4 regions of the Aeromonas sp. R6-2 genome follow, and region 3 is predicted to be linked to each of the others. Evidence: riboswitches for the same ligand, from Rfam matches in the RefSeq annotation. Region 3 holds a riboswitch; each other region holds the start of a gene.
The links. Region 3 has a riboswitch for cyclic di-GMP ahead of AB5Y48_RS02495 (glycosyl hydrolase family 18 protein). Riboswitches for the same ligand answer to the same signal wherever they lie in the genome.
Positions count from the first base shown of each region.

Region 1 (7,400 bases), on a different contig from region 3:
TTCAGGGTGAGCCAGGCTCACGTAGGTGATGTAATAAGGGGTCGGGTTCTCCACCTTGAGGCCACTGCCCTGTTTGGTGATCACCACCTGATCCTGCCACACGGCATTACGCTCTGGAACGATGGCCTCGGGGCGATAGAAGAGCTTGATCTTCGACTGAACGGCGATCTGCAGCACGTTGCTCTTGTCGCTCTTGGGAGGGATTTCGCGCAGATTGAAGTAGTAGATGGACTCGCGATCCTTGGGCAGCTTCTCCACATCGGGCACGCTGGCGATGCGCACGATCGACTTCTGGTTGGCGTCGACCCGCTGCACCGGTGGCAAAACCACGAACGGAGAGGTGATCTTCTGGCCCCGGGTATCCTCAATCCAGGCCTGGGCCAGATAGGGGAGCTTCTGATTCTCGTTCTTGATGTTGAGGCTGATCGACTTGGCTCCGCCCGGATAGATGGCCCGGGTGCGATCCAGCACGATGGCTGCCGAGGCATCCAGTGCGGTAGAGGAGAGCGCCATAACACAGGTGAAGGTGAGTAACTTTTTCATCGGTATCCCATTACTGACAGGTGATTGTCTTCGTCGACAGGTCGGTCACATCGTGTGGCGCCACAAACTTGCACTGGCGGGCACCACTCCAGGAGAGCACAAAGGATTCATCGGGCTTGACGCCGGTCAGGTAAACCAGCCCCTCTTCGTCGACCACGGCCGCCATCTTGCCACTCTCCTTGAGTACGGTGGCACCAAAGGGAGGAACGTTACCATCGCTCAGTCGCAGGGTGGCCAGCAGCTTGAAGCCCTGGGCAATCTCAAACGCGCTGTAGCCGATGGCCCCCTCGGTCAGGGTCCCCTGCCTGATGGCGTTGACGGCGTCGATGTCGTCTCTTAGTGAATCCACATCGACCCGGGTGTCACTCTTGCGATAGTCGGTCACATCCCCCAGCACCGCCACACCAAAGGCGTTGGTGACGCTACGACCATTGTTGAAGGAGACACCGCTCACCTCACCGGTATCGACCATCATACGGGTGCCACCACGACGGGTAGCCTGGTGCAGTGCCGCGCCGTGTTCGGTCACGGTGAGGCCACCGCGCAGACTGCCACCGATCGAGGTGTACTCGCTCTGTACGCTGTAGGCATTGAGGCTCAGGGCACTCAGGGCGCCGTCATGGTTGTAGTAGCCTCGCACCACCCCGTGGCCATTGCTCTGTACTCCGGCCCCCAGCTGATAGGTGTCATTGGGACGGCTGTAATCCTGATAGGTCGCCAGATGGGTGACATTGCCATTGGAGGATTGCACGCTATAGCCTGCGTTCTTGCGATCCCCGATAGGCACGCTGAAGGTCAGGGTCACACTCTTGTCATCCTCATAGTTCTCATTCTTGGTCTTGTAGGCCGAGACATAGAGAGAGATATCCTTGAAGTCACCCAGATCGAAGGTCTTGTTGATGGTCAGCCCGTAGCGATCTTCTGCATCGTGGCTCCAGTAAGTCCTGTGGGTGTAGTCAAGGTAGGCGGTCAGGGCCTTGGCCGGCTCGTCGGCCCAGAAGGTCTTGTTGGCCGTGATGGTGTAGAGCTCCTTGTCACCCCAGGTGTTGTAGTCATCGCTATCCACCAGACTCTGGTTGTTCTCGAGCCGCTCCTTGTTGTTGAGGAACTGGGACATGGTCATGAAATTGTGCTGGGAGAAGCGATAGCCGGCGAAGGTGATGGCACTGTCATACTCGTCGAACTGCTTGGCATAGTTCAGGCGAAACGACTGGCCAATCTTGGTCGAGAGACCGGGCAGCTTGGCGATAGACTGGCTGATATCGGCCGAAACGGCCCCCAGGGCATAGAGATCGCGGCCGATACCCAGGCCCCACAAGTTATATTCGCCACCGATCAGGGTTCCTCCGTAGAGAGACCAGGAGTTGGCCACCCCCCAGGAGAAGTCTCCGGTCACGAAGGCAGGCCCATCCACCTTGTGCACGTCGTCGCTCGATTCGGAAGGTGCGCCAACTGCCAGGTTATAGCGCACATAACCCGGGCGGGTCAGATAGGGAATGGTCGCGGTATCCACCTGAAAGGTGCTGACGCTGCCATCTTGCTCCTCGACGCGCACGTCGAGACGGCCCCGGGTCGAGCTGTCGAGATCCTGAATGCGAAACGGACCGGCCGGCACATTGGTCTCATAGATGATGCGGCCAGACTGGGAGATGGTGACCTTGGCGTTGGTCTTGGCGATACCGCTCACCTCGGGGGCATACCCCTGCAGGCTGGGAGGCAGCATCCGCTCGTCATTGGCCAGGCTGATCCCGGTGTAGCGGAAACCATCGATGATCTGGGAGTTGAGCTGTTGCTCACCCAGAGTCAGCTTGGCGGCCATTGAGGGCAGGGGGCGGAAGGCATAGATACGGTTCAACTCGTTTTTGCTGCGGCTGTCGCTGCCCCAGTAGGAGGCGAGTTGATAATCCCCGCGCAGGCGCCATGCCCCATGGTTGAACCCCAGGGTGCCATAACTACTGACGCTGCCGTTGGACGTATCGCGCCCCTCGGTGGCCTGCACGTTGAGGTTGTAATCCAGCATCATGCCGGTCACCCCGTGCTCCCACTGCTCCGGAGGAATCCAGTTGGGGTCGCTGTACTTGAGCCAGGCCTGGGGCATGGCAATCCTCAGCACCCCTTCCCCAATCCGGTTGGAGATGACGACCCCGTCCAGCGCCAACAGATCGGCACACTCACCGTCATGCCAACGGCCCACCCTGGTCCGGGCATCATCGGTCAGCGCCATCTTCTCGACCGCTTCGGGAGAGATGCAGGCGACACCTCCACTACCGGCACCTTCCCGTTCGTAGAAAGGTACCTTCTGCAGGGGCAACTTATTCTTGTTGATCTCGATTTCGAGGTAGTAATCCCCCGGCAAGATATACCCGTCCTGGGCAAACTGGGAGAGATCTATCTTGGTCCGTTCATCAAGATCGAGCGCATCAATATTAAACTCAGTCTCGGCACATACGTTCTTTGCCAATAACAACAGCGCAGCCACCCCGATCAAAAGTGCCGCTTTAATTCGCTGGTGCTCAGTGACAAAACTTAATATTGAATGACTCATACATCACTCTAAACACATAATAAGACTCACATTTCGTGGTATCTACACAAGCCGGAAGGCTTACAAATATCGAACTTCGAGCAGGGCCGTATCGCCTTCGAATGTCTCATCGAGGTGAACCTCGAGCCGACGCTCATGCTGGGACGTTCTCGGAGATTCGGAGATATTCCCCCCCCGCGGGTCTCTGCGCTGCAACTTGACCATAAAAGGGAAAACACCACCGGCATTCTGATCGATGCGGCAGCCACTCACCCCCAGAACCAGATCAGACGGGTTGACCTGCTCCAGGATCAGGGCACAGGCGGGTTCTGTCACAGTACCGCTCAACTCCTCGGCCGCCAGAGGCAAGGCCAGCAGACCAAGCAGCGTGACAAGAGTCATCTTCATGGCGCAACTCCGGTAATGACGGGTGAAGCGCAGTGGCCAAGCCACTGCACCCGGTATCACACGTCAGAAAGAATTACTCGTAGGCCAGAGTAAAGTTGGTGGTCGCGGTGAAGGCGCCAGCCTGCAGCGGGTTGGTGGTTTGATCCTCATAGCCCTTCAGCACGGCGCTGAAGTCCAGTTGGTTGTCACCGTTTACCAGCTTGTAGGCAGCAGTCGGAGTACCCAGAACGATCGGAGCGCCGCCCGGAGCGGTCATCTTGATGCCGGCACCGGCAGCCTGGCCGCCGCCGATCACCAGCAGGCTGCTGTCGACCGGATCCTGGGCACCGCTGAAGGTCACCTTGACGGCATCATCGGCCTCGGTGATCTCGCAGTTTTCCAGCTTGATGCTAAACGGCTTGGAGTTGGACTCGCCACCCTTGACCAGCTCCTTGGTGCTGATTTGGCCCATTTCAACGACCTGGTCAACAGACTCGGGAGCCACGGAGCAGGGGGCATTGATGATTTCGCCATTGAAGGTGACCTTGCCGGAACCCTGGCCTGCAGCAGAGGCAGCGCCAGCCATCAGCAGGACACCCATCGCAACTACAATCTTATTCGCTTTCATTCGTTGATACCTTTTTATTCATGACTTACGTGTCGAAGCCGAAAAAAAGGGGTGGCCTGGAGTCACCACCCAAATTTTGAACGGCTGTATTGGGGCCAAGCCCCGCGAAACGACCTGTCATCGGCATCAACACAGGGGGAGTGAAAACCGCTCCCCAAGCCCGCCGAAGACATCCCATAGCGTCGTCTCGGGGGCAAAGTTATCCATCACCTTGATGCGTATCAAATACATTTTAATTAATAGAGATTCTTTTAAATTCGCTTTAAAATCAAGATGATATAAACATCATGAACATTGTTGTTGCGGCCTGGAGCCTGACTGTCATCGCACGCAATTTGTACACATCGCGAACGAAAAGCAGGATTAAAACACTCCGGCAACAAACCAGAAACAACTAGAGTTATTGCTCAATGCACACCCAAATGCCTCCCTCCCCCGCAAGTAGCTCCCTCATCCACCAGAGCTGAAGCAGAGCGCACTCACTCCGGGACAGTCACACATTTATTGCTCAATTGATTTCTCAAATGGGGATGATATGCTCTAGACATGATGTAAAGGGCAAACCGATTGAAAAGTCGGGACGCAAAGCCACCGGTCTAAGGGTAGCAATACCTAAGACAGCGGAGCCGCCATTAGGAAGACGAGTGTGCTTCTGATCTCTTTGTCTTTCAGATTGCGTTGCCCTTTTCGAACAACGACTTGTATCGAAAAGGACAGACTATGAATATCCAAACCGCACTGAAACGCACCGTTTCACTCTCCCTGCTCACCATGGCAGCCTTTGCAGCCCACGCCGATAACGGCACTGTGACCTTCAACGGTTACATCAACGAGGCGCCCTGCTCCATCACCAGTGACAGCATTACCTGCTACTCAGGAGCCAAGCGGCAAGATCTGGATATGACCATGCTGCAACACTCTGGTTCACTGGCAACCATCAGTAGCCAGATCGACTATCGCGTCTCCCCCACGAACAGCAATGTGGCCATAGTGACGGTGAGCTACCTCTGATCGTGACGAGGCAGAAGCCCCTCTCTATCCAAAGGGAGGGCTGGTGTGATCCATGTCAGGTTTTTTATTTCCGCCTGTTGCTTCCCACCCGAATGGGGAGAGGGGCGATAACCCCAAGGAGATGGGGTGATACCAGTTTCGTAAGGGGTCTGACCCCTTTCCTCTCTTCTTTTTCCCCATTGCGATCCAATTGAAGCCAAAATAGAGTGCAACTCCTTCCCACCTCATTCAAGGAGTTACACTGTGCGAACCCTGATCGGCAGCCTCTGCCTGCTCGCAGCGCCCCTCGCCGGAGCCTATAGTCCCTCCGACTGGCACCAATATGGCGCCAGCGCCCCCGAGACCCGCCAATTCGAATCGACGCAGAGCACCCAGCTCTTCCGCCTGACGGCCACTACGTCGTCGGCCCGCTGGCAGCAGATGCACATCTACCGCACCTATCGCTGGCAAATCGACGGCCTCAAACAACAAGCCGAGCGCCAATGTGGTGACAAGCAAACCCGGATAGAGCAAGGGTGGCGGATCCGCACCCAGCTGTGCGAATTGAGCCTCAAGGCCGGCACCCTGATTCAGGCCGAGAGCCAGGACTTCGGCTACGGCCTCTCATCGTCGGGATGGAGTGCGCTCCCCGACACACCGACCGGGTGGCGCGGCGATCGCCTCGCCCTGCCGCAAGCCCTCGCGCTGGGTCAGGAAGAGGTGGAGCTGGATCGCTGCCAGCTGGATGCCAAGGGGCGCTGCCCGAGTGACGAATGGCACTACGATCCCAGGCAATGGGAGCAGCTTCAGGTGATGGAAGAGAGCCCCAGTGAGCGGGATGGTCGCCTCGATCACATCTTCTATCGGCTCTCACCCAAGAGTGAGAGCACCGCCGCCAAGATGGTGCGCGAGCTGCATGTGTGGCGCCAGCATCAATGGCAACCGGATCCGGCCCAGGCCATTGAGGAGTGTGGCGAGCCCAGGACCCGTGAAGAGGCGGGAAACACCCTCACCGTCCGCACCTGCCGCCAGCTGCTGCCCATCGGCAGCCAGATCAATGTCACCCTGCATGACACCGGCTATATGATGCCAGCCGACAAAAACGAGTGGCAGCCACTGCCAGAAAGTGACAGCTGGCAAGAGGCCAAGACCCTGAGCCAGCCTCTGGTGCTGGCCACCACAGAGGAGCAGCTCGACTGCCGCAAGGCCAATGGCCTTCCCTGCGCCGAACCCACAGAGCCGGACCTGGACCTCCTCGACGCCGAGGCCGCACGACTGGTCGCCGACGTGAGCGGCGCCGACAAGCCTGCATGGCAGGCAAACTATGGCCACGACGATGCCAAGCTGATGGCCGCCATTCGGGGAATGCAAGCCCTGCTGGACGCCAACCGGCCGACTCACCCCGCCATGGACAAGTTGCTCTACTATGTGCGTGCCCACAACTACTTCGGTGGCGTTGCCAGAGAGAGCAACGAGACCGCTCGCGCACTGGCCCGGGTGATGGTCGCCCTGCTCAACCACCCGGCTCTGCTGGGGAATGAGCCGCAGGATGAGGCTGGCACCGTGCTGGAGGCCTGGAGCGTCGCCGCACAGGGGCAACTCGGGCAAATGGCCTTCCGTCAGGCTGCCACCCCTATGCCGGCCCAACTGATCCGCGCCCTCGACTACGCGGTACAGCATGCGGCCGTCATCAATGGCCACAAGCCGTGGGCCGATGGGCTGTTTGAGCTGCTCAATCTGATCGACTATGCCAGCTCCCACTCGCGCGATGCCGACTTCGGCCCCGCCCTCATCGGGCAAGAGCCCGCTCTGCGCCGTGCCATGCTGGCGCTGGGGGAGAGCGAGCTGGCCCTGTGGAAGCGCCGGGATGGACAGGCTGATTTGTTTGTATTCAATAACATACTCGATACCTACACCCGCCTCTACCGCATGATGCAGGACCAGGACGCCAGCGGCAGTGAGGCCTATCGCGACAGTCTGGATCGGGATGTGATCGCCCTGCTGAACCGACACGGCCTGGTGCCCGGCGGCGCCCAGAGTGCCCGCCTGCTGGAAGAGGTCTCGCTCACCCTCTCGACCTACTACCTGCGTCACACCAATCGCAGCGCCGCGGCGTGCAGCGAAGGCCCCTTGGCCGGCTACTGCACTCCCATCCGGGTCGAGGAGATATTGCCGTTCAGCCACACCTGCTCGCCGACCCTCTCACTGCGTGCCCAGGATCTGGATCAGGCACAGGCCGAGCAGATCTGCCGCGAGCTGGGTGATGAGGAACAGCGTTTCCATCGGGTGATGGAGACAGGTTGGCAACCGGTTGCCGACGATAACAAC
Region 1 covers NZ_JBFODE010000063.1:141,484-148,883, reverse strand. Annotated here, with positions in the region: gene AB5Y48_RS17225 (molecular chaperone) at 1-543, opposite strand, end outside; gene AB5Y48_RS17220 (fimbria/pilus outer membrane usher protein) at 554-3,088, opposite strand; gene AB5Y48_RS17215 (hypothetical protein) at 3,149-3,475, opposite strand; gene AB5Y48_RS17210 (fimbrial protein) at 3,549-4,082, opposite strand; cyclic di-GMP riboswitch class I at 4,630-4,716, shown strand; gene AB5Y48_RS17205 (fimbrial protein) at 4,803-5,093, shown strand; gene AB5Y48_RS17200 (collagenase) at 5,337-7,400, shown strand, end outside.
Region 1: another riboswitch for cyclic di-GMP. It lies ahead of AB5Y48_RS17205 (fimbrial protein); the one in region 3 lies ahead of AB5Y48_RS02495 (glycosyl hydrolase family 18 protein).

Region 2 (7,400 bases), on a different contig from region 3:
CTGATTGCCTTGTTCTGTTGTTGGGGATCCATCGTTCAGGCCCAGAGCCTGCTTATCCTGGGAGATAGTCTGAGTGCCGGCTATCAGATGCCTGTCGAGAAGAGCTGGCCAGCCCTGCTGCAGGTACGCTGGCAGAGTGAGGGCCAATCCTACCGGGTGATCAACGCCAGCATCAGTGGCGAGACAACCCAGGGCGCCATGGCGCGGCTGCCAAGCCTGCTCGAAGAGCATAAACCGGACTGGGTGTTGATCGAGCTGGGGGGCAACGACGGCCTAAGGGGATTTCCACCCCCCGTCACCGAGCGCAATCTGAAGGGGCTCATCGATGGCAGCCAACAGGCCGGCGCCAGGGTCATACTGACCCAGATCCGCCTTCCTCCCAACTATGGCGCCCGTTATACCCAACAGTTCGAGCGGCTCTATCCCACCCTTGCCCAAGAGTACAAGCTGCCCCTGCTCCCCTTCTTCCTCGATGAAATAGCATTGCGCCCTGAACTCATGATGAACGACGGCATCCACCCCAAGGCCGAAGCGCAGCCCAGGATCCGCGATCAGGTCGCCGATTTTCTCGCACCACTGCTGGTGCAATAAGACGAAGGGGGCCTGATGGCCCCCTGATGTCACATCAGCTGACGCAATCGTTCCTGGGCGACCTGAACCAGAAGATCAGGCTGGAACTTGGAGATGAAGCGATCGCAGCCCACCTTCTTGACCATGGCCTCGTTGAAGCTGCCGCTCAAGGAGGTATTGAGGGTGATGAAGAGATCGGACATGCGGGGATCGGCCCGCACCTCGGCGGTGAGGCGGTAGCCATCCATCTCGGGCATCTCGGCATCGGTGATCATCAACAGGATCTCGTCGGTCACCTTCTTGCCACCGTCACACCACCCCTTGAGCAGATCGAGCGCCTGTCGTCCATCCTGACACTCGATCACCTGCAGCCCCAGCTGACTGAGGGTATCGCGCACCTGAGCCCGTGCCGTGCTCGAGTCGTCGACGATAAGCACCTTGCGACCGTTCATCTCGGGCAGGATCTCCCGATCCAGCACCTCTTCGGAGATGGTGACGTCATAGGTAAGGATCTCGGCCAGCACCTTCTCCACATCGATGATCTCGACGATCTGCTCCTTGTCCCCCTCGTGGACCCGCGTGATGGCGGTGAGGTAGTTGGAGCGGCCTGCGGTACGTGGTGGCGGCAGTATGTCTTTCCAGGTCATGTTGACGATATGGGCCACCTGACCGACCAGAAAACCCTGCACGGTGCGGTTGTATTCTGTGATGATGAGGTTGGACTCCTTGTCGCTCTGCATGGGGCGCAGACCGATGGCACCACGCAGATTGATGACTGGAATCGAGGTGCCACGGATATTGGCGACCCCGCAGATATTGTGGTGAGAGCCCGGCATCTTGTTGAGAGGGGGAAGCTTGACCACTTCACGCACCTTGAAGACATTGATGGCAAACATCTGGTGAGAGCCCAGCCGAAACATAAGCAGCTCCAGTCGGTTTTCCCCAACCAGTTGAGTTCGCTGATCCACTGAATCCAATATGCTTGCCATACAATCACTTCCATCCGAGCTCATGACAGTCTCTAGTATAGAGTCCCAGACGCACGAAAGTCAGACGCTTTTTCCATCACCCCCCTTATCCATGGTGAAAAAAAGGCGGGGAGTCACTCCCCGCCTATCTATTTGATTTAACAATTAATAAGTGCAGACCTGCTTCCAACTGCCGTCACCGGCCTTGGGCTCGGTGCTGGTATACCAGTTGGCCTGCCAGACCGCCTTGTTGTGGTTCAGTCGATCACCTGTGTTGGCGTGGCTGGGTTTGCCATCCCAGCTCAACTGGGGCCAGTTGGGGTAGACATTGTAGCTGGCCGGATCGATGCTCTGGCTGCTACAGCTGGTACCACCCGGGTTTTCACCGCCACCGCCCCCCTGGATCACCGCCTCCGGCAGGGTCGGGAAGTCGCTCTTGAGGCCGATCGTCTGGCTGCCGTTCACGATGCGCATCCCGCTGGGAACACCGGCGGCAGGCAGGTAGTAAGTCATCGCAACCTCTACCGTGCTCCCCGGGGTCCACGCCTTCCAACTCGGCAGTGTCATGGCCACCTTGTGGAAGTCCTTCTCATTGACGATGCCGTCCGAGTTCTGGTTGCCACCGCTCTCGACCACTTTCAGCCCCATACCGCTCTGGTCGGTGATGGTATCCGAGGTGGAGGTGGGCACCAGGAACTCGATGCGGGCGCCGCCCGGTATGGTCTGGGTCGAGTGGTTGGTGAGCGTCAGGGTCGGGTTGATGGGGTAGTTGGAATCCCCCTCCTTGAAGCCCGCCAGGCTGACACCGATGTCGAGCTGGGCACTCGGTACCGGCAGATCGTTCTGACGAGTGTTGTAGGGAGCCGCCTGGGCAAACTTCTCATAGGCGAGGGTGGTCAGGGTATCCCCAATCACGTACTCCTTCTTGGCCGGGTCGAAGGCATAGTCACCGGCCATCTCCCAGAACATGACCCCACCCAGGCCCTGCTTGACGATGTAGTCGAGCTTGTGACCCATGGACTGCTCATCTTCGGTGGAGAGGAATACCTTCTTCTGCTCGTTCCACAGCCAGGGCACCTTGGCCTTGTCGTCGAAGTAGCGAACATACTGGCCCTGGATCAGATCCTGGGGATCGTTCGGGTCAAGCCCCCATGCCTGCCCATAACTGGGCATACCGGTAATGCCGAGACTGGCCGCGTTCTCCAGGTTCTTGGCGTGCCACATAGGCACGGCACCCGCCCCTATCTCCTGACCGTTCTTGTCGAGATCGTGCCAAATGTTGTCGATACCCACGGCACCGTTACCACAGGGGATGTTGCCGCCACCGGTACCGGGTTGGCACTGGTTCTGGCTCGGCAGGGCCGCCTTGCCACCCAGGCCATGGGTACCACCTGTCACGCCCTGCCAACCACGGGTGTAGTAAGGCACGCCGACGTTGATCTTGCCGGCAGCCAAAGCGCCACGGAAATAGTGGGCTGCCCAGGCAGCGTTGAGATAACCGATGCCCCCAAACTCTTTCTGGGTGTAGACCCCCCAGTGAGCCAATTCGGAGTCCTGCTTGTTATCAAACAGGGCGGCATTGTGGTCGACGAAGTGGTTCCAGGCACCGTGGAAGTCATAGGTCATCAGGTTGACGTAATCCAGATACTGAGTGACCTGGAAGTTCTCCATCCCTCGCAGCAGATAGGCCGACGCCGGTGAGGCGATGGTGAGCATATACTTGCGCCCGTCCTCGGTGCCTGCTGCGTCCAGCTTCTCGCGCAGGGTCTGCATCAGCACCTTGTAATTACCGAACAACTTGGCGCGGCACTGGTTGGAGAGGGGGAAGTCATTCGGGTTGCCAGCATCCTTCATGGAAGTGGGGTACTCATAGTCGATGTCGACCCCGTCAAACCCATACTGGCGAATGAAGTTCACCGCCGAGTCGGAAAAAGCAGTGATCCCCGCCGTATTGACGGTGCAGTCCCCCTTGGTGGTAGCCGTGTAGAAACCACGAGTATCGGCCCAGCCGCCGACCGAGATGAGGGTCTTCACGTCCGGATACTGTTTCTTGTATTTGGAGAGCAGGTTGAAGTGGCCTTGATAGGCGAATTCGGGATCCATCTCGGCGCCCGGTACTCCCTCCCAGGTCATCTTGGTGGCCGAGTCATCGACCTTGATAAGGTGGCTCTGCTCATCGACCGATGCGAATGCGTAGTTGATATGGGTGATCTTGCTCCAGGGAATGTCGCTCACCAGATATGAAGGAAGGCCGTTCTTGCCGGTGCGCCAGGAGGTGAAGTAGCCGATCACCCGACGGGCGTGATCGTCCCCCATGCATTCGTAACCATCCGGGCGATAGACCTGACGAATGTCGCAAGATAAGTTGCCACCGCTCGGGGGGGGCGCCGCCTCCTCAACACTGACGGCCACAGCAGCAGACTCGCCGGTCAGACTGGTCTGGTCGGTCGCGACCAGCTTGAGAGATGCACTGCCCTTGGCATCCGGAGTCCAGTTCACCTGCCAGGGGGCGGCATTGTCCTCGCCCACCTTCTTGCCGTCCGCAAACAGCTCGACCCTGGCCACATCGTTATTGGCATCGGTCACGTTGCCGGTCACCGCGACGCTGCGCCCCAGAGTCACCCTGGCGCCGGCGGCAGGGCTGGCAATGGCCACCCTGGGTGCTTCGGGAGCGACCACAGCGGCCACATTGAAGCTGCTGTCGCTCTCGGCCAGCACCTTGCCATCCTTGTCCAGGGCTCGCGCCTTGAGGGCATGACTACCACTCCCTACCGCCTTCCAGACCGCCCCCCACGGGGTGGCCGCGGCGCTAGCCACCAGGGTGCCATCGATCAGATAGTCAACCTTGGCCACGTCTGTGCTGGTTCCGCTCAGGGTGACGGCAAGAGCAACATCGGTGCCCTCGTTAACGGAACTTCCCGCTGCCGGTGAGCTGACGCTCAGCTCGAGGGCGGGAGGCAGACCCCCATCGCTAAAGAGCACCCAGGCATCGCTCCAGTTGACGCCGACACCCGGTTCATAGTGATAGGGCGAGGCACCACACCAACCCGAGTAGGGAAACTCCTTGCACTGGTAGAGGGCTCCGACATTGCTGACGACATCACCGGCGCCATAGCTCTTGCCGGCCTCATAGGGGGGATAGGCTGCCTGCGCCCAGGCGGGCAGAAATGCCACGGCGACCAACGCCGCCAGGCGGGTAGGGACAAAGTGGTTTTGCATTTTTTCTTCCTTGTTGCTTGGCATGGTTATCCAAGGCAAGGACAGACGCGGCAGGTCCACGCAGAGGCAGACAACTGGCATTGGACAGTGCCACTGCACCCGATGAGATCCTGGGAGGCCCCGCTACCCTGGGTCAGATGACCGGTAGGCCGGAAGCTTTGCGTCCCGATCTTTCGATCGGTTTGCCCTTAACCTGGGTTCCGTCAGGAACGAGTCGAGTATAGAAATTGCCCACCTCGCCGACAATCTTTATTCGCGACAAGAAACAACTTATCACTGCCGAGTTCATTCGAACCCCAATGCGTTTCACATTAAAAATCAGAGTGTTGGCTTCATCATAAAACAGATATACGGCCATAAACCCGATCGCAAAAGTGTGCAGCCCATCACTGGTCAGAGCTGGTAGTCATGTGACAATTCGCGCCCCCGCTCCGGCGGGGCTACGGAACTGCATAGAAAAAAATTAAAGGAAATCATCATGCAAGCAACTCGAACCCTGCTCTCACTGGCGGTGGGGCTGGCCCTGGCCGCCCCTGGCGTTCAGGCCGCCTATGTCTGCCCAAGCGATGCACAGCTGACCACCATCCCCACCCTGCAAGGCAGCGATAACAGCAGCCCCCAGGCGACCACGCCCACTGCCAACGGCGCCATCAGTCCCGGCACCTTCCACGTCAAGGGCATCGTCACCACGCTGGGCCAGAGCCTGACCAAGGGCTTCTACCTGACCGATCCTGTGGGTGATGGCAACCCGGCCACCTCGGATGGCATCTTCGTCTACCTCAGCGACAAGAGCTTTGCCAGCAAGTATCCCTACATCAAACCGGGTGCCGAGCTCTGCCTGGAGGCCCAGGTTGAGGAGTACTACGGTGGCACCCAGCTCAAGCTCAAGTTTGACGGCACCACTCCCCGTATTCAGGAGCTGGCCCAAGGCAAGAGTGTGCCGACCCCGGTTCTGCAGATAAATGAAGGGGAGAGCCTGACCCAAGCCCTCAATCGCCATGAGGGAATGCGGGTTCGCCTCGACAGCAGCAGCGATCTGCACCTGACCCGCAACTTCAGCTTCGACTACAAGGTCTATCGCAACAACGTAGAGCTCTCCCACAAGGCACCGCTCATCAAGCCCACCCAGTTGCACGTGGCCAGCGGCGCCGATGCCGTGACCCTGGCTGCCAAGAATGGTGCCAACCGTCTGGTGATCGAATCCGATTACAAGGCGCCGAATGGGGTACTTCCCTGGTTCCCGGCTCTGGATGCGGATCAGGGCTATCTGCGTATCGGCGATCAGCTCGATGGTCTGGAAGGGGTCGTTGTCTACAACAAGAACGCCTTCCGCCTGGTCGTACCGAACGATGTCACCCTGACCGCAGGTAACCTGCTGCGTAGCCAGGGAGAGGACCGCCAGAGCGCACCGGCCCGCACTCCCGGCAGCGACCTGCGAGTCGGCAGCTTTAACGTGCTCAACTACTTCACCAGCCACTCCAGCATTGGCGGCGATCTCAACGTCCTGTGCAAGGATCAAGCGGATGCCGACAATGCCAAGGGTTGCAACCGCGGAGCCAAGACCCAGGCCGAGTTCGAGAAGCAGCGCACCAAGATAGCCAATGCCATCACAGAGATGGACGCAGACCTGCTCGGTCTGATGGAGATGGAAAACAACGGCTTTGGTGACAACTCAGCCATCCATAATCTGGTCAGTCGCCTCAATGAACAGCAGAAGGATGCGAGCAAGCACTATGCCTATGTTCGCCTGCCTGCCGCCCTGCTGACCGGTGAGAAATTCTTCGGTGGCGATGCCATCATGGTGGCCATGCTCTATCGTCCGGCCAAGCTGACCCCGGCGGGGGATGCCGCCGTCATCAAGATGCCGGAGCAGCGTTACACCGTCGGTGGCGTCGCCAAGAGCGCCGGCCAGCGCGACTCCCTGGTACAGAGCTTCACGGTTGCGGGCAGCAAGGATCCCCTGACTCTGGTGGTCAACCACCTCAAGTCCAAGGGCTCGGGTTGCTATGAGAATGGTGATGGCAAGACAGAGCCTGCCGATCTGCAGGGCAAGTGCACCGAGTTCCGCGTCACCGCCGCCAAGGTACTGGGCGAAGCGGTCAGCAAGCTGCCTGGCCAGGTACTGCTGGTGGGGGACTTCAACTCCTACGCCAAAGAGGATCCGATCCGCGTCCTGACCGACTACCAGCCGGCCAGCAGCGAGCGCAAGATAGTCTCGGCTTCTCACACCTTTATTGGCGAGCAACCCTACGAGCAGTTGGGACGCGAGATCACCAAGAGCTATGGTCTCGTCGATCTCAACGTCAAGTTCAACAAGGAGAAGGCCATCTCCTACAGCTATGATGGCGAGCTGGGTACCCTGGACTATGCGCTGGGCAATCCGGCACTGGTGAGCAAGGTAGCCGGCGTGGCCGACTGGCATATCAACTCGTTCGAAAGCAACCTGTTCGAGTACGGAACTCAGTACACGGGCTCGTTGGCAAAATCGGACAACCCTTTCAGCGCTTCTGACCACGACCCCATCATCGTCGACCTGAAGCTGGAAGAGGCCAAACAGCCCCAGAGCAGTGGTGGTGGCAGCATCGGCTTTGGCCTGCTGGCCCTGTTGCCACTGGCCTTCTGGCGCCGCCGCTAAGGCACCAA
Region 2 covers NZ_JBFODE010000057.1:15,717-23,116, forward strand. Annotated here, with positions in the region: gene AB5Y48_RS15370 (arylesterase) at 1-591, shown strand, start outside; gene AB5Y48_RS15375 (chemotaxis protein CheV) at 621-1,559, opposite strand; gene AB5Y48_RS15380 (glycosyl hydrolase family 18 protein) at 1,704-4,757, opposite strand; cyclic di-GMP riboswitch class I at 4,868-4,954, opposite strand; gene AB5Y48_RS15385 (ExeM/NucH family extracellular endonuclease) at 5,236-7,392, shown strand.
Region 2: another riboswitch for cyclic di-GMP. It lies ahead of AB5Y48_RS15380 (glycosyl hydrolase family 18 protein); the one in region 3 lies ahead of AB5Y48_RS02495 (glycosyl hydrolase family 18 protein).

Region 3 (7,400 bases):
ACGGAGTGCGTCGACAGAGCGAGCTGCACTTACTGTTTATCGATAATCTGGTGCCATTGTTTATTGTTTTTCGATATTCTGTCAAAGGGTATATATCGAAAAACAATAAATATTCCTGTTCGAGAAGGAGTGACATTTTTCGATGACCTCTCTAGACTGCGGTCTATCTCGCCTAAATTCTCAATCTTGACAAGAGGTTAGTGATGCAACAGGGATGGTTGCTGATCGGGGTTTCGCTGGCCTATCTGGGGCTCTTGTTCCTCATCGCCTATGTGGCCGACAAGCACCGCCGGGCCCGTCTGCCGGGTCAGCCCCTGCTCTACAGCCTGTCGCTCGCCGTCTACTGCACCTCCTGGACCTTCTATGGCACGGTCGGCCAGGCGAGTCTGGACCCCTGGTCCCCCCTGCCCATCTATCTCGGTCCCATGCTGGTCTTCCTGCTGGGATGGCGGGTGTTGGCGCGCCTCATTCTGGTGGCCAAGCGTGAGCACATCACCTCGATTGCCGACTTTATCGCCGCCCGCTATGGCAAGTCCCAGCATCTGGCCATGCTGGTGGCCCTGGTGGCGATCCTCGGGGTGCTGCCCTATCTGGTGCTTCAGCTCAAGGCGATCGTCATCGGCCTGGAGCTGTTGACCAACGGGGCGGCGGGGGCCAGCACGGGAGGCGGGCGTGCCGGCCTGGCCCTGGGGGTCGGCCTGCTGCTCGCCCTCTTTAGCATACTGTTTGGCACCCGACACCTGGACGCCACCGAGCACCACAGGGGCATGGTGGTGGCCATCGCCTTCGAGTCCGTGATCAAGTTGCTCGCCTTCCTGCTGGTGGGGGGCTTCTCCCTCTGGCTGCTGTGGGGAGAGCCCAGAGTCTGGCAGACGGCGGCGAGCCAGGAGTTCATCCGGGGAGCGAGCGAGCTGCGCGGCAGTCAGCTGCTGGAGCTGGCTATCTACACCCTGCTTGCCATGTGCGCCATCGTCTGTCTGCCGCGCCAGTTTCATGTGACTGTGGTGGAGAACAATCAGGGGCATGATCTCCACTGGGCGCGTTGGCTCTTCCCCGTTTATCTGTTTCTGATGGGGATCTTCATCTGGCCCCTGGCTCTGGCCGGTCGCCACTGGCTGGGGGAGGGGGTCTCGCCCGATACCTTCGTCATCAGCCTGCCCCATACCCTGGGTTACGACGCCGCGGCGCTGCTCGCCTTCCTCGGGGGGACCTCGGCCGCGACCGGCATGGTGATCGTCTCGACCCTGGCGCTCGCCATCATGGTGAGCAACGATCTGGTGTTGCCCCTGCTGCTGCGCCGCTATTGGCAGCGACGCCAGGACGATCGGCTCGGTCGCCTGCTGCTGCGGGTGCGCCGGGCCGCCATCCTGCTCATCCTGCTGGCCGCCTGGGGGCTCTACCTCTGGCTCGGGGAGATGACCAGTCTCTCGGGGATCGGCTTTCTCTCCTTCGGGGCGGTCGCCCAGTTTGCGCCGGCCCTGCTGCTCGGTCTCTACTGGCGTCGTGGCAATCGCAAGGGGGTCTACCTGGGGTTGATCCCCGGCCTGACCCTCTGGCTGCTGACCCTGCTGCACGAGAGCGGCATGCTGGCCGGCTCCCCCCTGGCGAGCCTGTTGGCACCGCCGGATCTGCCCTGGCTGCGGGAGGTGAGCGTCACCGCCTGGTGCCTGCTGCTGAGCCTGCTGCTCAACCTCGCCGGCTATGTGGCCGGGTCACTGCTGGCCAGGCCCGCAGTGAGCGAGCGGCTGCAGGCAGCCAACTTCGTCGGCAAGCCGAGCCGGGACACCTCGGCCCTCTATCAGGCCCGGGTGACGGTGAAGGAGCTGGAGATGCTGGCCACCCGCTTCCTCGGACCGAGCCGGGTCAAGCGTGCCTTCGGCCGCTTTGCCGCCGAACGCGGCGGCACCCTGGCCCCGCACATGCAGGCCACTCCCGAGCTTATCGTGCATACGGAGCGGCTACTGGCCGGGGTGTTTGGCACCTCGTCGGCACGCTTGGTGCTCGCCTCCGCCCTGCAGGGGCACAACATGCAGCTCGAGGAGATCGCCACCATCGTCGATGAGGCTTCGGATCTGCTGCGTTTCAACCGGGATCTGCTGCAGGGGGCCATCGAGCACATAGGCCAGGGGATCTCGGTGGTGGACAGGGAGCTCAAGCTGGTGGCCTGGAACCGTCGCTACGTCGAGCTGTTCAGTTATCCTCCAGGTCTCATCCAGGCGGGGCGTCCCATCGAAGAGATCATTCGCCACAACGCCAGTCAGGGGCTGTGCGGCCCCGGGGAGATCGAGGCCCAGGTGGCGCGGCGGGTGGCCCACATGCGCAGCGGCAGCCGCCACGTCTCCGCCAGGGAGCGCCCGGATGGCCGGGTTATCGAGATGCAGGGCAACCCCATGCCGGGGGGCGGCTTCGTCATGACCTTCACCGACATCACCCCGTTTCGCGAGGCGGAACGGGTGCTGCGTGAGGCCAACGAGCTGCTCGAGGCCCGGGTCGCCGAGCGCACCCGCGAGCTCTCGGCGCTCAACACTCAGCTGTTGGCGGTCAACCAGCAGGTGGAGCGGGCCAACCACTCCAAGAGCCGTTTTCTCGCCGCGGTGAGCCACGATCTCACCCAACCCCTCAATGCCGCCAAGTTGTTTGCGTCGGCCCTGCGCGAGCAGCTGCCACCGGGTGAGCCGGCGCACCTGGCCGAGCGCATCGACACGGCCCTGGAGGCGGCCGAGGATCTCATCTCGGACTTGCTCGATATCTCCCGCCTCGAGGCCGGCAAGTTCAAGGCGCGCAAGAGCGACTTTCTCCTGGCCGGGGTGCTGGAGACCCTCCAGGCGGAGTTCGGAGTGCTGGCCAAGGCGGGCGGGATGGACCTCACTGTGGTGCCCTGCTCCCTGACGGTTCACTCGGACGCCAGGCTGCTGCGCCGGGTGCTGCAGAACTTCCTCACCAACGCCTTTCGCTACAACCCGGGGGGCAAGGTGTTGCTCGGCTGTCGCCGGGTCGGCGATCGAGTGCGCATCGAGGTATGGGACAACGGCCCCGGCATACCGCAAGAGAAGCAGAGCGAGATCTTCGAGGAGTTTCTGCGCCTCGACCACTCCCGCACCGCTATGGAGCAGGGGCTTGGACTCGGGCTGGCTATCGCCCGTGGCATCGCCACCGTGCTGGGCCATCAGATAGGGATGCGCAGCTGGCCCGGGCGTGGCTCAGTCTTCTCCCTCACCCTGGCCTGCGTCGCCCCCCTCGGGGTCAGCCTCAGGCCGAGTATGCCTGTGGCCGCCAGCGACTCACTGCTGGCGGGGTGCCGGGTGATCTGCATCGACAACGAGCCGGAGATCCTGCTGGCCATGGAGTCCCTGTTGCGCCGCTGGGGATGCGAGGTGCGCTGTGTGGCGGATGCCGAGGGGGCCAGCAACGCCGTGGAGAGCGGGTTTGTGCCGGATCTGGTGCTCTCCGATTACCACCTGGATCGCGGACAGAGTGGTCTGCAGGCGCTGGAGCGGTTGCGGCTTCTTCATGGTGAGCCGATCCGCGGCATCATCATCAGCGCCGATCGTAACCCGGATCTGCTGCGCCGTATCCGGGAGCAGGGCCACGGTTATGTGAGCAAGCCGGTCAAACCTCTCAAGCTGCGAGCCCTGATGAACAGCCTGCTTGGCGACGTGGCGTGACGCAGCTCCCATTATTCATCACCGAATAGAAGTGGCTTGTTGCAGTGGAAACGGGGGAGTTAGCCCCCCATTGGGGGATGTTTATCGTCCGTTTCCCGTAACAGGACCACTTTGAATACTTATCACCTGTCATTTTTACTAGGTGGCCTTTCTTCCTGCTCCCCCCCTATATTTGGTATGCGATTTATTTTCGTCGCGAAACAAGTTGTGTTAAGGGCAAACCGGTCGAAAGGTCGGGACGCAAAGCCTCCGGTCTAAGGGTCTGAAAGACCTAAGATAGCGGGGCCTCCACGGGTTGTTGGGCCGCCTTTGCCAAGGGGTAGCCCGTACCTGTCCGTTGCGTTCACCTGTTCGGCTATTACCGGGGTAGCGCCTCCTCTGGCACTGCTCCCGGTGCAACCTCTCCCGATGATGTATCGGGCGATGACCAAAAAAACGACACAATTTCGAAAGCAGCGGTATCGCCGGGTGCCTATAACAGGCACACCTCGATGCCAACGGCTTGCTGCAATGCTGCTCTGATCATCTGGCCTTGCCCTGGGTCCGATGGCTCGGCGGTGATACACCCTCGTGCCAAGCGGGGGAAAACTCCATAACAAACAGGGATTTTCACTATGCTAAGTCCAAAACTCACACCGCTGGCCCTGCTGGTCGGCACCCTGGCGGCGACCACTGCGCATGCGGCGGCACCGGGTAAACCCACCATAGGTTGGGGTGAGACCAAATTCGCCATCATCGAGGTGGATCAGGCTGCCACCGCCTACAACAAGCTGGTCAAGGTCAAAGACGCTGCCGATGTCAGCGTGAGCTGGAACCTCTGGAGTGGCGATGTCGGCCAGACTGCCAAGGTGTTGCTCGATGGCAAGGAGGTGTGGTCCGGTCCGGCTGCGGCCTCCGGCACGGCCACCTTCAAGGTGAGCAAAGGGGGGCGTTACCAGATGCAGGTGGCCCTCTGTAATGGGGATGGCTGCACCCTCTCAGACGCCAAGGAGATAGTGGTGGCCGACACCGACGGCAGCCACCTCAAACCCCTCAAGGCGCCGCTGCAGGAGAACAACAAGCCCTACGTCAACAAGTCGGGCAAGGTGGTGGGCGCCTACTACGTGGAGTGGGGTGTCTATGGTCGCAAATTTACCGTCGACAAGATCCCGGCCCAAAACCTCACCCATATCCTCTACGGTTTCACCCCCATCTGCGGTGGTAACGGCATCAATGACAGCCTCAAGGCCATCGAGGGGAGCTTCGAGGCGTTGCAGCGTGCCTGTGCCGGTCGTGAAGATTTCAAGGTGGCCATGCACGATCCCTGGGCCGCCATCCAGATGCCCCAGAGCGGCCTGACCGCCTATGACGAGCCCTACAAGGGGAACTTCGGTGCCCTGATGGCGCTCAAACAGGCCTACCCGGATCTCAAGATTCTCCCCTCCGTGGGCGGCTGGACCCTCTCCGACCCCTTCTATTTCCTCGGTGACAAGAGCAAGCGCGACACCTTCGTCGCCTCGGTGAAAGAGTTCCTGCAGACCTGGAAGTTCTTCGACGGGGTGGATATCGACTGGGAGTTCCCGGGTGGACAGGGGGCCAATCCCGGCCTGGGTGGGCCGAACGATGGCCAGACCTATGTGACCTTGATGAAAGAGCTGCGTGCCATGCTCGACGAGCTGGAGGCCCAGACCGGGCGCAAGTATGAGCTCACCTCGGCCATCAGTGCCGGTGGCGACAAGATCGCCAAGGTGGACTACAAGGCGGCCCAGCCCTACATGGATCACATCTTCCTGATGAGCTACGACTTCAACGGCGCCTGGAGCAATACCGAGTTGGGTCACCAGACCAACCTCTACGCGGCGAGCTGGGATCCGGCCACCAAGTACACCACCGACAAGGGGGTAAAGGCGATGCTGGATCAGGGGGTCGAGCCCGGCAAGCTGGTGGTGGGTGCCGCCATGTATGGTCGGGGCTGGACCGGGGTGAGTGGCTATCAGGCCGGCAACCCCTTCACCGGTACCGCCACCGGCCCGGTCAAGGGAACCTGGGAGAACGGCGTCGTGGATTATCGCGACATCGTCAACAACCGTATGGGCGCAGGCTGGGAGAAGGGGTATGACGAGATGGCCGAGGCCCCCTATCTGTTCAACGCCGGTACCGGCGATCTGATCAGCTTCGACAACGACCGCTCGGTCAAGGCCAAGGGACAGTACGTGCAGGCCAACCAGCTGGGTGGTCTGTTCGCCTGGGAGATCGACGCCGATAACGGCGACATCCTCAACGCCATGCACGAAGGGCTCGGCAATGGGGATGGTGGCACCACTCCGCCGGTCAACAAGCCGCCGGTGGCCAATGCCGGCAGCGATGTGAGCGCGACCGGCCCGACCGAGGTCATCCTCAACGGCAGCGCCTCTCACGATCCGGAAAATGGTGTGCTGACCTACAGCTGGAAGCAGCTCTCGGGCCCGCAAGCCTCTCTGCTCGACGCCAGTCAGGCCAAGGCCAGAGTGGTGCTCGACGGGGTCAGTTCCGACATCAATCTGGTGTTCGAACTGACCGTCACCGACGATCAGGGGCTCAAGGCCAGCGATCAGGTGGTGGTGACCAACAAGGCACCCCAGCCCAATCTGCCTCCCGTGGTCACTGTGCCGGCCAGCGCCAGCGTGGAGTCGGGCAAGCAGGTGACCATCCAGGCCAGCGCCAGCGATCCCAACGGGGACGCGCTCACCTATCAGTGGACGGTACCCGCCGGCCTCACCGCCACCGGGCAAACCGGTGCCACCCTGGTGGTCACAGGCCCGAGCGTTACCGCCGATACCCCCTATGATCTGACCCTGACCGTCTCCGACGGCGCGCTGGATACCAGCGTGGCGACGCGCCTGACCGTCAAGCCTGCCAGCACCGGGGGCGGTTGCCAGACCACTGACCCGGAGGCGGCCAACTGGCCTGCATGGCAGGGGAGCAAGACCTATAACGGCGGCGAGAAGGTGAGCCACAACCAGCTGGTGTGGCAGGCCAAGTATTGGACTCAGGGCAACGAGCCGAGCCGTACTGCCGACCAGTGGCAGTTGCTGAGCCAGGTACAGCTCGGTTGGGATGCCGGTGTCGCCTACAACGGCGGCGATCGGGTCAACCACAACGGCCGTCAGTGGAAGGCCCAGTACTGGACCCGCGGCAACGAGCCCGGCAAGCACGACGTCTGGCAAGACGTGGGAGCCGCCAGCTGTAACTAATCTTCGTGAATACCCGGGGCATGCCGTTGGTATGCCCCACTTCCCACCCCGTCAACAACGAGAACAACAATGCGTATCACACACACGACCAGGCTCATCATGGCGGCCCTGGCAGGCCTCTCTTTACCTGCTGCCGCCACCCCCCTTCTCTTCAACGACACCCGGGGGCCCAACGATCTGGTGGGCTCTCTGGCGGCCCGGGTGCAGTTTGCCCAGAGCCAGATTCTGCCCGCCCATCCCGGGGAGGGAGATCGTCAGCCCACCCTGACTGCGCTTCGCAAGAGTCTGCTGCTGGTGCAGCCACTCCAGTCCGACGGCGTGACGCCGATGCAACTCGAGGCCCGTAACGGGAGCGGCCAGCTGCTTGGCACCCTCTCTCTGGCGCCTCCCTCGGCCCTGCCCCGGACCGTCTATCACCTCTCCGGTGTGCCGGACGAGGGGGTGGACTTCACCCCGCCCCAGGGGGATCCGCTCATCATCAGCAGCAGTGCCGAGCTGGCCAGACTGGATGACAAGAGCGGCG
Region 3 covers NZ_JBFODE010000015.1:18,001-25,400, reverse strand. Annotated here, with positions in the region: gene AB5Y48_RS02500 (PAS domain-containing hybrid sensor histidine kinase/response regulator) at 204-3,665, shown strand; cyclic di-GMP riboswitch class I at 3,871-3,958, shown strand; gene AB5Y48_RS02495 (glycosyl hydrolase family 18 protein) at 4,280-6,877, shown strand; gene AB5Y48_RS02490 (M66 family metalloprotease) at 6,947-7,400, shown strand, end outside.

Region 4 (7,400 bases), on a different contig from region 3:
CCCGAGCAGAGCGTGTCCCTCATCGGCGGGGCGGTCAATCTGGTGGTGATCATGGTCTGCGTGCTGGTGGTGCCGGGCCTGCTGGTGGGCCTGGTGGTGAGCGTCTTTCAGGCGGCGACCCAGATCCAGGAGCAGACCTTGAGCTTCCTGCCCCGCTTCGTGGTGACCCTGCTCACCCTGGTGTTCACCGGTAACTGGCTGGTGGCCAAGCTGGTGGCCCTGTTTCACGACATCTTCCAGAATGTGCCGGGCCTGATTGGATGAGTTCCCTCGTCAGTGTCAGCGCCGCCGACCTGACCGCCTGGCTGGGCCAGTGGTGGTGGCCCTTCGTTCGCCTTGGCTCCGCCTTCTGGGTGATGCCGGTCTATGGCGATGGCCGTATCACCCCCCGGGTGCGCCTCTTTCTCGCCTTCGCCATCAGCCTGGCTCTGGCTCCCATGATGAAGGCGATGCCCGCCTTTGACCCCTTCTCGCTCTCGGCTCTGGTCCTCTCCATCGAGCAGGTGATCTTCGGCCTGCTGTTTGGCCTCTGTGTGCAACTGCTCTTCATGGTGATGACCCTGGCGGGCCAGATCATGTCGATGCAGATGGGGTTGGCCATGGCGGTGATGAATGACCCCTCCCACGGCGACTCGGCCCCCATCATCAGCCAGCTGATGCTCATCTTCTGTACCCTGCTCTTCCTCGGCCTGAACGGGCATCTGGCGGTGCTCGACATCCTGGTGCAGAGCCTCTATCGCTGGCCGCCGGGCACCTCCCTCTATCGCCTCGATCTGGGGATGGTGGTGGGGTTGCTCGGCTGGAGTATCGGTGCCGCCCTGATCCTGACGTTGCCCGCCGTGGTGGCCATGTTGATGGTCAACCTCTCGTTCGGGGTGATGAACCGCTCGGCCCCCTCCCTCAACATCTTCTCTCTGGGCTTTCCCATGACCCTGTTGCTCGGGCTGCTGACCATGGCCATCTCCATCAGCGGGGTGCCGGATCGCTATCTGGACCTGGTGACCCATGTGCTTGACGTGCTGCGGGGGCTGACCCCCTCATGAGTCAGGCCAGCGCCCAGGACAAGACTGAACAGGCCTCCCCCCAGAAGCTGCGCAAGGCCCGGGAAGAGGGGCAGATCGCCCGCTCCAAGGAGTTGGGCTCGGCGGGGCTCTTGCTGCTCGGTGGCATGGTGATGCAGTGGATGGTGCCGAGTTTCGGTCTCTTCTTCGGCGAGCTGATGCGCCAGCCCCTGCGCTTTGACTGGCACCAGAACGATCCTTCCATGATGCTGCGCGCCTTCGGTGAGGCACTGCTCGGCATGACGGGTGTCCTGCTACCCCTCTTTGCCGTGTTGGGGCTGCTGATGATAGGGCTGGGTTCGGTACCCGGCGGCATGGTGCTGGTGTGGAAGAACGTCATGCCCAAGGGGGAGAAGCTCAACCCCTTGAGCGGTCTCAAGCGGATGTGCTCCACCCACAGCCTGATGGAGCTGGTGAAATCCATTCTCAAGATCACCCTGATAGGCGGGGTGTTGGCCCTGCTGTTGCAGCACTACTGGCCAACCCTGCTGATGATGAATCGCATGCCCCCGCGGGCGGCCATGGAGCTCTCCCTGCGCCTGCTCTCCCAGGCCTTCATCATATTGGGTGGTGTGCAGATGCTGATCGCCGTGCTCGATGTTCCCTATCAGCGCTGGTCTCTCAACAAGCAGTTGAAGATGACCAAGCAGGAGGTGAAGGATGAGCGCAAGAACAGTGAAGGGAGTCCGGAGATCAAGGGCAAGATCCGCCAGGTGCAGATGATGATGGCGCGGGCCCGTATCGAGCAGCGGGTGCCCACCGCCGATGTGATCATCACCAACCCGACCCACTACGCCGTGGCGATCCGTTACGATCCGGCCAAGGCCAATGCTCCCTATGTGGTCGCCAAGGGGATCGACTCCATGGCGGCGCGGATCCGCCAGGTCGGGGAGCAGCACGGCAAGACCATCATGGCCCTGCCCGAGCTGACCCGGGCCATCTATCACTCCACCCGTATCGATCAGGAGGTGCCGGCCGGGCTCTACACCGCCGTCGCCTATGTACTGAACCATGTCCTGCAACTGCAGGCTTACCGGACCGGGCGTGGCAAGAAACCCGCCGCCCTGGCTCCGCTCTATGTTCCTCCCGAGCTGCGTCAACCAGAGAGGTAAGCCGTGAACTGGCGTGTTCTGACCCACTCCTATACAGGTATCCCACTCATGCTGCTGGCGGTGCTGGCCATGATGATCCTGCCCCTGCCGGGCTGGCTGCTGGATGCCCTGTTTACCTTCAACATCGTCCTGGCCGTGCTGGTGCTGCTGGTCTCGGTCTCGACGCGGCGCCCCCTCGACTTCTCGGTCTTCCCCACCGTCTTGCTGGTGGCGACCCTGATGCGGCTCTCCCTCAACGTGGCCTCGACCCGGGTGGTACTGCTCAACGGCCACGAGGGCAATGACGCCGCCGGTAAGGTGATCCAGGCCTTCGGTGAGGTGGTCATCGGCGGCAACTATGTGGTGGGCCTGGTGGTCTTCATCATCCTGATGATCATCAACTTCGTGGTCATCACCAAGGGGGGAGAGCGGATCTCCGAGGTATCGGCCCGCTTCACCTTGGATGCCCTGCCCGGCAAGCAGATGGCCATCGATGCGGATCTCAACGCCGGCATCATGGATCAGCATCAGGCGCGGGCCAGACGCCAGGAGATCGCCCGCGAGGCGGACTTCTACGGGGCGATGGACGGCGCCTCCAAGTTTGTGCGCGGGGACGCCATCGCCGGTCTCCTGGTGCTCATCATCAACCTGATCGGTGGTCTTTCCATCGGTATCTTCCAGCACGCACTGCCGGTGGCGGAAGCCTTCCAGCGCTATGCCCTGCTCACCATAGGTGACGGCCTGGTGGCCCAGATCCCCTCCCTGCTGATGTCCACCGCGGCGGCCATCATAGTGACCCGGGTCAATGACGAAGGGGAGATGACCGATCAGGTGGGCCAGCAGCTGCTCGCCTCACCCCGGGTCATCTATACCGGCGCGGCAGTGATGACCATACTCGGCCTGGTGCCCGGCATGCCGACCCTGGCCTTCCTGAGCTTCGCCGCCGTGCTGGCCTGGAGTGGCTGGCGGGTGAGCCGGCGTCAACCCGCCGCCCCCGAGCTGGAAGCGGCCGAGGAGATCGCCCGGCAGATGGATCTGCGCGAACCCCAGGGGCTGGAGTGGCAGGATCTGCCGGCCCTCGACAGTGTGGTGATCGAGCTGGGTTATCGTCTGGTCTCCCTGGCCGAGCAGGAGAAGGGGGCCGAGCTGCTCTCCCGGGTACGCGGCATTCGCAAGACCCTCTCCGAGCAATATGGCTTCCTGTTACCGGAGATCCGGGTGCGTGACAATCTGCAGCTACAGCCGGAGCAGTACAGCATCAAGCTGGCCGGCGTGGCCCTGGCCGGCGGCAGTGTGGATTGTCAGCGGCTGATGGCCATCGGCAGCAGCCAGACCTATGGAGCCCTGGACGGGGAGCTGACCCAGGATCCCGCCTTCGGCATGGAGGCGGTCTGGATCCTGCCCGATATCAAGGCCAAGGCCCTCAATCTGGGCTACTCGGTGGTCGACTCGGCCACCGTCATCGCCACCCACCTGAGCAAGTTGCTGCGGGAGCATCTGGACGAGCTGTTTGGTCACGACGAGGTGGGCAAGCTGGGGCAGCATCTGGCCACCCAGTCGCCGCGTCTCAATGAGGAGCTCAACCTGGCCCTGACCCAGATGCAGCAGCTGCGGGTCTATCGCCAGTTGCTGCGCGAGCAGGTGAGCCTGGTGGACATTCGCACCATAGCAACGACCCTGCTCGATTCGAGCGAGATCACCAAGGACCCGGTCCTGCTCGCCTCGGATGTGCGCTGTGCCCTCAAGCGCCAGCTGGTGCGCCAGGCCATCGGCCAACGGGACGTGCTGGCGACCTTCACCCTGGATGATCGCCTCGAGCAGACCCTGCTGGCCGCGCTCAGCCAGTCCCAGCAGCAGGGCAAGGTCTCCCTCGACAGCTTCCCCATCGATCCCCAACTGCTGGCCCAGCTGCAGCAGAACATGCCGCTGGTCAAGACCCAGCTGCAGCAGTTGGGGCATCCTCCCGTGCTGGTGGTGATGCCCCAGCTGCGTCCCTTGCTCTCCCGCTATGCCCGCTCCTTCTGCCGTGGGCTCAAGGTGCTCTCCTACAATGAAATCCCCGAAGAGTTGCGGGTTGATGTGGTGGGAACCCTGGGGTAAGGGTTGGGGAAAAGGGCTTCCTCACGGGGAAGCCCCAATTCCTGAACTGGACCTTGCACTCTCCTCAAAAGCCGATATGATCTGCGCCAAACGGTGACGCATAAGCCGTTAAAGACAAAATAATCAAAAGCTTAACAACTAGACGGCTGCTCTGTTAACACGCCGGTGTGCTATGCAGCACCTGCCGCAGAATGCTTGGTTGTTTGAAAAGGCAAACTGAACTGAAAGGTCAGGACGCAAAGCCTCCGGTCTAATAACGCGACAGCGTTGACGATAGCGGGGTTGCCAAGGATCAAGGACGGGTCGCCCTGTGGTGACATCGGGGCTGCATGAATACCGCCTCTCTCCTCTCTTTCGCGTGCTTCCTTTCGGTTCCCAACCTGTTGGGGTTTCCATTTTTATGCACGGTTACACGCATCATGGCGCACTCTTGCACAGTGAGCCCACTATCGCCGCTCACTCGTCCCTGCTCTGGATTGGCAGCGAGGAGGAGACCACCTTCACCGCCCCCGAGGTCACCAGGTTAGCCCGGGTCGGCTTTACCCATCTTCCCGATATCGACCAGGCGCTTGGCTGGTTATCTGCCCATTCCTGCGATCTCATCGTGCTCGATCTCACCTGCCAACCCGAGGTGTGTTGCCGGGAGATGAAGGCGCTGGTCGCCGCGCTCCCCAGCGGACGCCTCATGGTCGCCGCCAACGAGCGCCAGGGGGCTCTGGTGGCCGAGGCGATGCGCTGCGGCGCCGCCGATTACGTCATCAAGCCCTTCAGCGCGCGCCAACTGGCCGATGCCATTCAGGGCGCCCTCCTGATCGATCAGGGGGAGCCCAATCTCATCGCCGTCTCCCGCATCAGCCAGCAGCTGCTGCAACTTGCCCGCCGCGCCGCCAAGACCTCCGCCTCGGTGCTCATCGGGGGGGAGTCGGGGACCGGCAAGGAGTGTCTGGCCCGCTACATTCACGAGATGTCGGATCGTGCCGACAAGCCGTTTGTCGCCATCAACTGCGCCGCCATCCCCGAGTCGATGCTCGAATCGATCCTGTTTGGTCATGCCAAGGGGGCCTTCACCGGTGCCGTCACCGCCCAGCCCGGCAAGTTCGAGGCGGCCAACGGTGGCACTCTGCTGCTCGACGAGATCTCCGAGCTGCCCCTGCCCCTGCAGGCCAAGTTGCTGCGGGTGCTGCAGGAGCGCGAGGTGGAGCGGCTCGGCAGCCACCGCATCATCCCCCTGGACGTGCGCATCATCGCCGCCAGCAACCGGGACCTGCGCGAGCTGGTGGCTCGCGGCGAGTTTCGCGAGGATCTCTTCTATCGCCTCGATGTACTTCCTCTGGCCTGGCCTGCCCTGCGGGATCGCCCGGAGGATATTCTCCCCCTGGCCGAGCACTTCCTGGCCTGTCACGCGCCCCAGCCCGGTTACCGCTTCAGCCTGGAGGCCTCGCTGCTGCTGCAGACCTATCGCTGGCCCGGCAATGTGCGCGAGCTGGAGAATGTGATTCAGCGGGCTCTCATTATGGCGCGAGGATTGCATATTCAGCCCGCCGATCTGATGTTGCCCGGTGTCGTCGCGAGCGAGACCGAGTCGGTCGTCGTAGACGGACTCACCGAGACCCGCCGTCAGGCCGAATTCCGTTATGTGCTGGAGACCCTGCGTCGCTTCGAGGGCCATCGGGCGCGTACCGCCGAGGCATTGGGGATGACCACCCGCGCCTTGCGTTACAAGCTGGCGGCCATGCGTGAGCAGGGCATCGACATAGACCTGCAGATCCAACAATGAGGAAGTGCCCGTGAAGATCGAGATGATGACCTCCCAGGTCGCCCTGCTGAACCGGATGCAGGAGATGGAGCGAATTGCCACCCAGCCCGGGCTGCCCTTATCCGGTGTCGACACCGATCTCTCCTTTGGTCACGCCATGCGTGATGTGGTCAACCGGGTCAACGCCCAGCAGAATCTCTCCTCACGCATGATGACCGCCGTCGACACGGGGCAGAGCGACGATCTGGTGGGGGCCATGGTGGCCAGCCAGAAGGCGGGCCTCAGCTTCTCAGCCCTGATGCAGGTGCGTAACAAGCTGATGACCGGGTTCGACGACATCATGCGCATGCCGCTCTGAGGGTGATTCATGAGTGAAGTGGTAAACAACATGCCTGCCACCGGGCAGGAGCTCGATCTGCGTCAGCGCCTGGAGCAGGGGCTGAAGAAGTGGCGCAGACTCTCTCGCGACAACAAGTCGGTGCTGGCCATCGCCCTGCTGGCGGCCATCGTCGCCGGCACCATCGTCATCATCCTCTGGACCTCGAGCCAGAACTACGTCCCCCTCTACGGCAAGCAGGAGCTCTACGACACCGCCAACATCATGGAGCTGCTCGAGAAGGAGCAGGTGCCGTTCCGCCTCGAGAAGAGCTCGGGGCAGGTCTTGGTGCCGGAGAGCCAGCTGGCCCAGGTGCGGATGGCCCTGGCCGCCCGAGGGGTACGGGCCGCCATGCCGGCCGGCCTGGAAGGGCTCGGCAATGTGACGGGTCTGGGCACCAGCGAATTTATGGAAGGGGTGCGCTACCGTCATGCCCTCGAGGGAGAGCTGGCGCGCACCATCATCGCCCTGGATGCGGTGCGCAGTGCCCGGGTCCACCTGGCCATCCCCAAGCGCACCCTCTTCGTGGGGCGCGACGAGGAGAAGCCCACCGCTTCGGTCATGCTCGATCTCATCCCCGGCCAGACTCTGGATGCGGGCCAGGTGGAGGCGATCACCAACCTGGTCGCCGGCAGTATCCCCGGCATGAAGCCGGGGGCCGTCTCCGTGGTCGATCAGACCGGTCAGCTGCTCACCAGCGAAAACGGGGACAAGATGGTCTTCGGCAAGCTGAGCGTCCAGCAGATGGACTATGTGCGCAAGCTGGAGCAGTACATCCGCCAGCGGGCCAACGACATGCTGCTCCCCATGCTGGGCAGCAACAACTACCGGGTTCAGGTCGCCGCCGACGTCAACTTCAGCGCGGTGGAAGAGACCCAGGAGCAGATCGATCCCAACGGCGTGGTGACCCAGGAGAGCAGCAAGTTCGACAAGAGCGTCGACGCCCTCGCCATGGGGATCCCCGGCGCCCTCTCCAACCGACCGCCCGAGACCCAGGCCAACAAGCAGCCGGCACA
Region 4 covers NZ_JBFODE010000072.1:57,094-64,493, reverse strand. Annotated here, with positions in the region: gene lfiQ (lateral flagellar biosynthetic protein LfiQ) at 1-264, shown strand, start outside; gene lfiR (lateral flagellar biosynthetic protein LfiR) at 261-1,043, shown strand; gene flhB (flagellar biosynthesis protein FlhB) at 1,040-2,173, shown strand; gene lfhA (lateral flagellar biosynthesis protein LfhA) at 2,177-4,252, shown strand; cyclic di-GMP riboswitch class I at 4,453-4,542, shown strand; gene AB5Y48_RS19355 (sigma-54 dependent transcriptional regulator) at 4,653-6,029, shown strand; gene AB5Y48_RS19350 (flagellar hook-basal body complex protein FliE) at 6,040-6,366, shown strand; gene fliF (flagellar basal-body MS-ring/collar protein FliF) at 6,448-7,400, shown strand, end outside.
Region 4: another riboswitch for cyclic di-GMP. It lies ahead of AB5Y48_RS19355 (sigma-54 dependent transcriptional regulator); the one in region 3 lies ahead of AB5Y48_RS02495 (glycosyl hydrolase family 18 protein).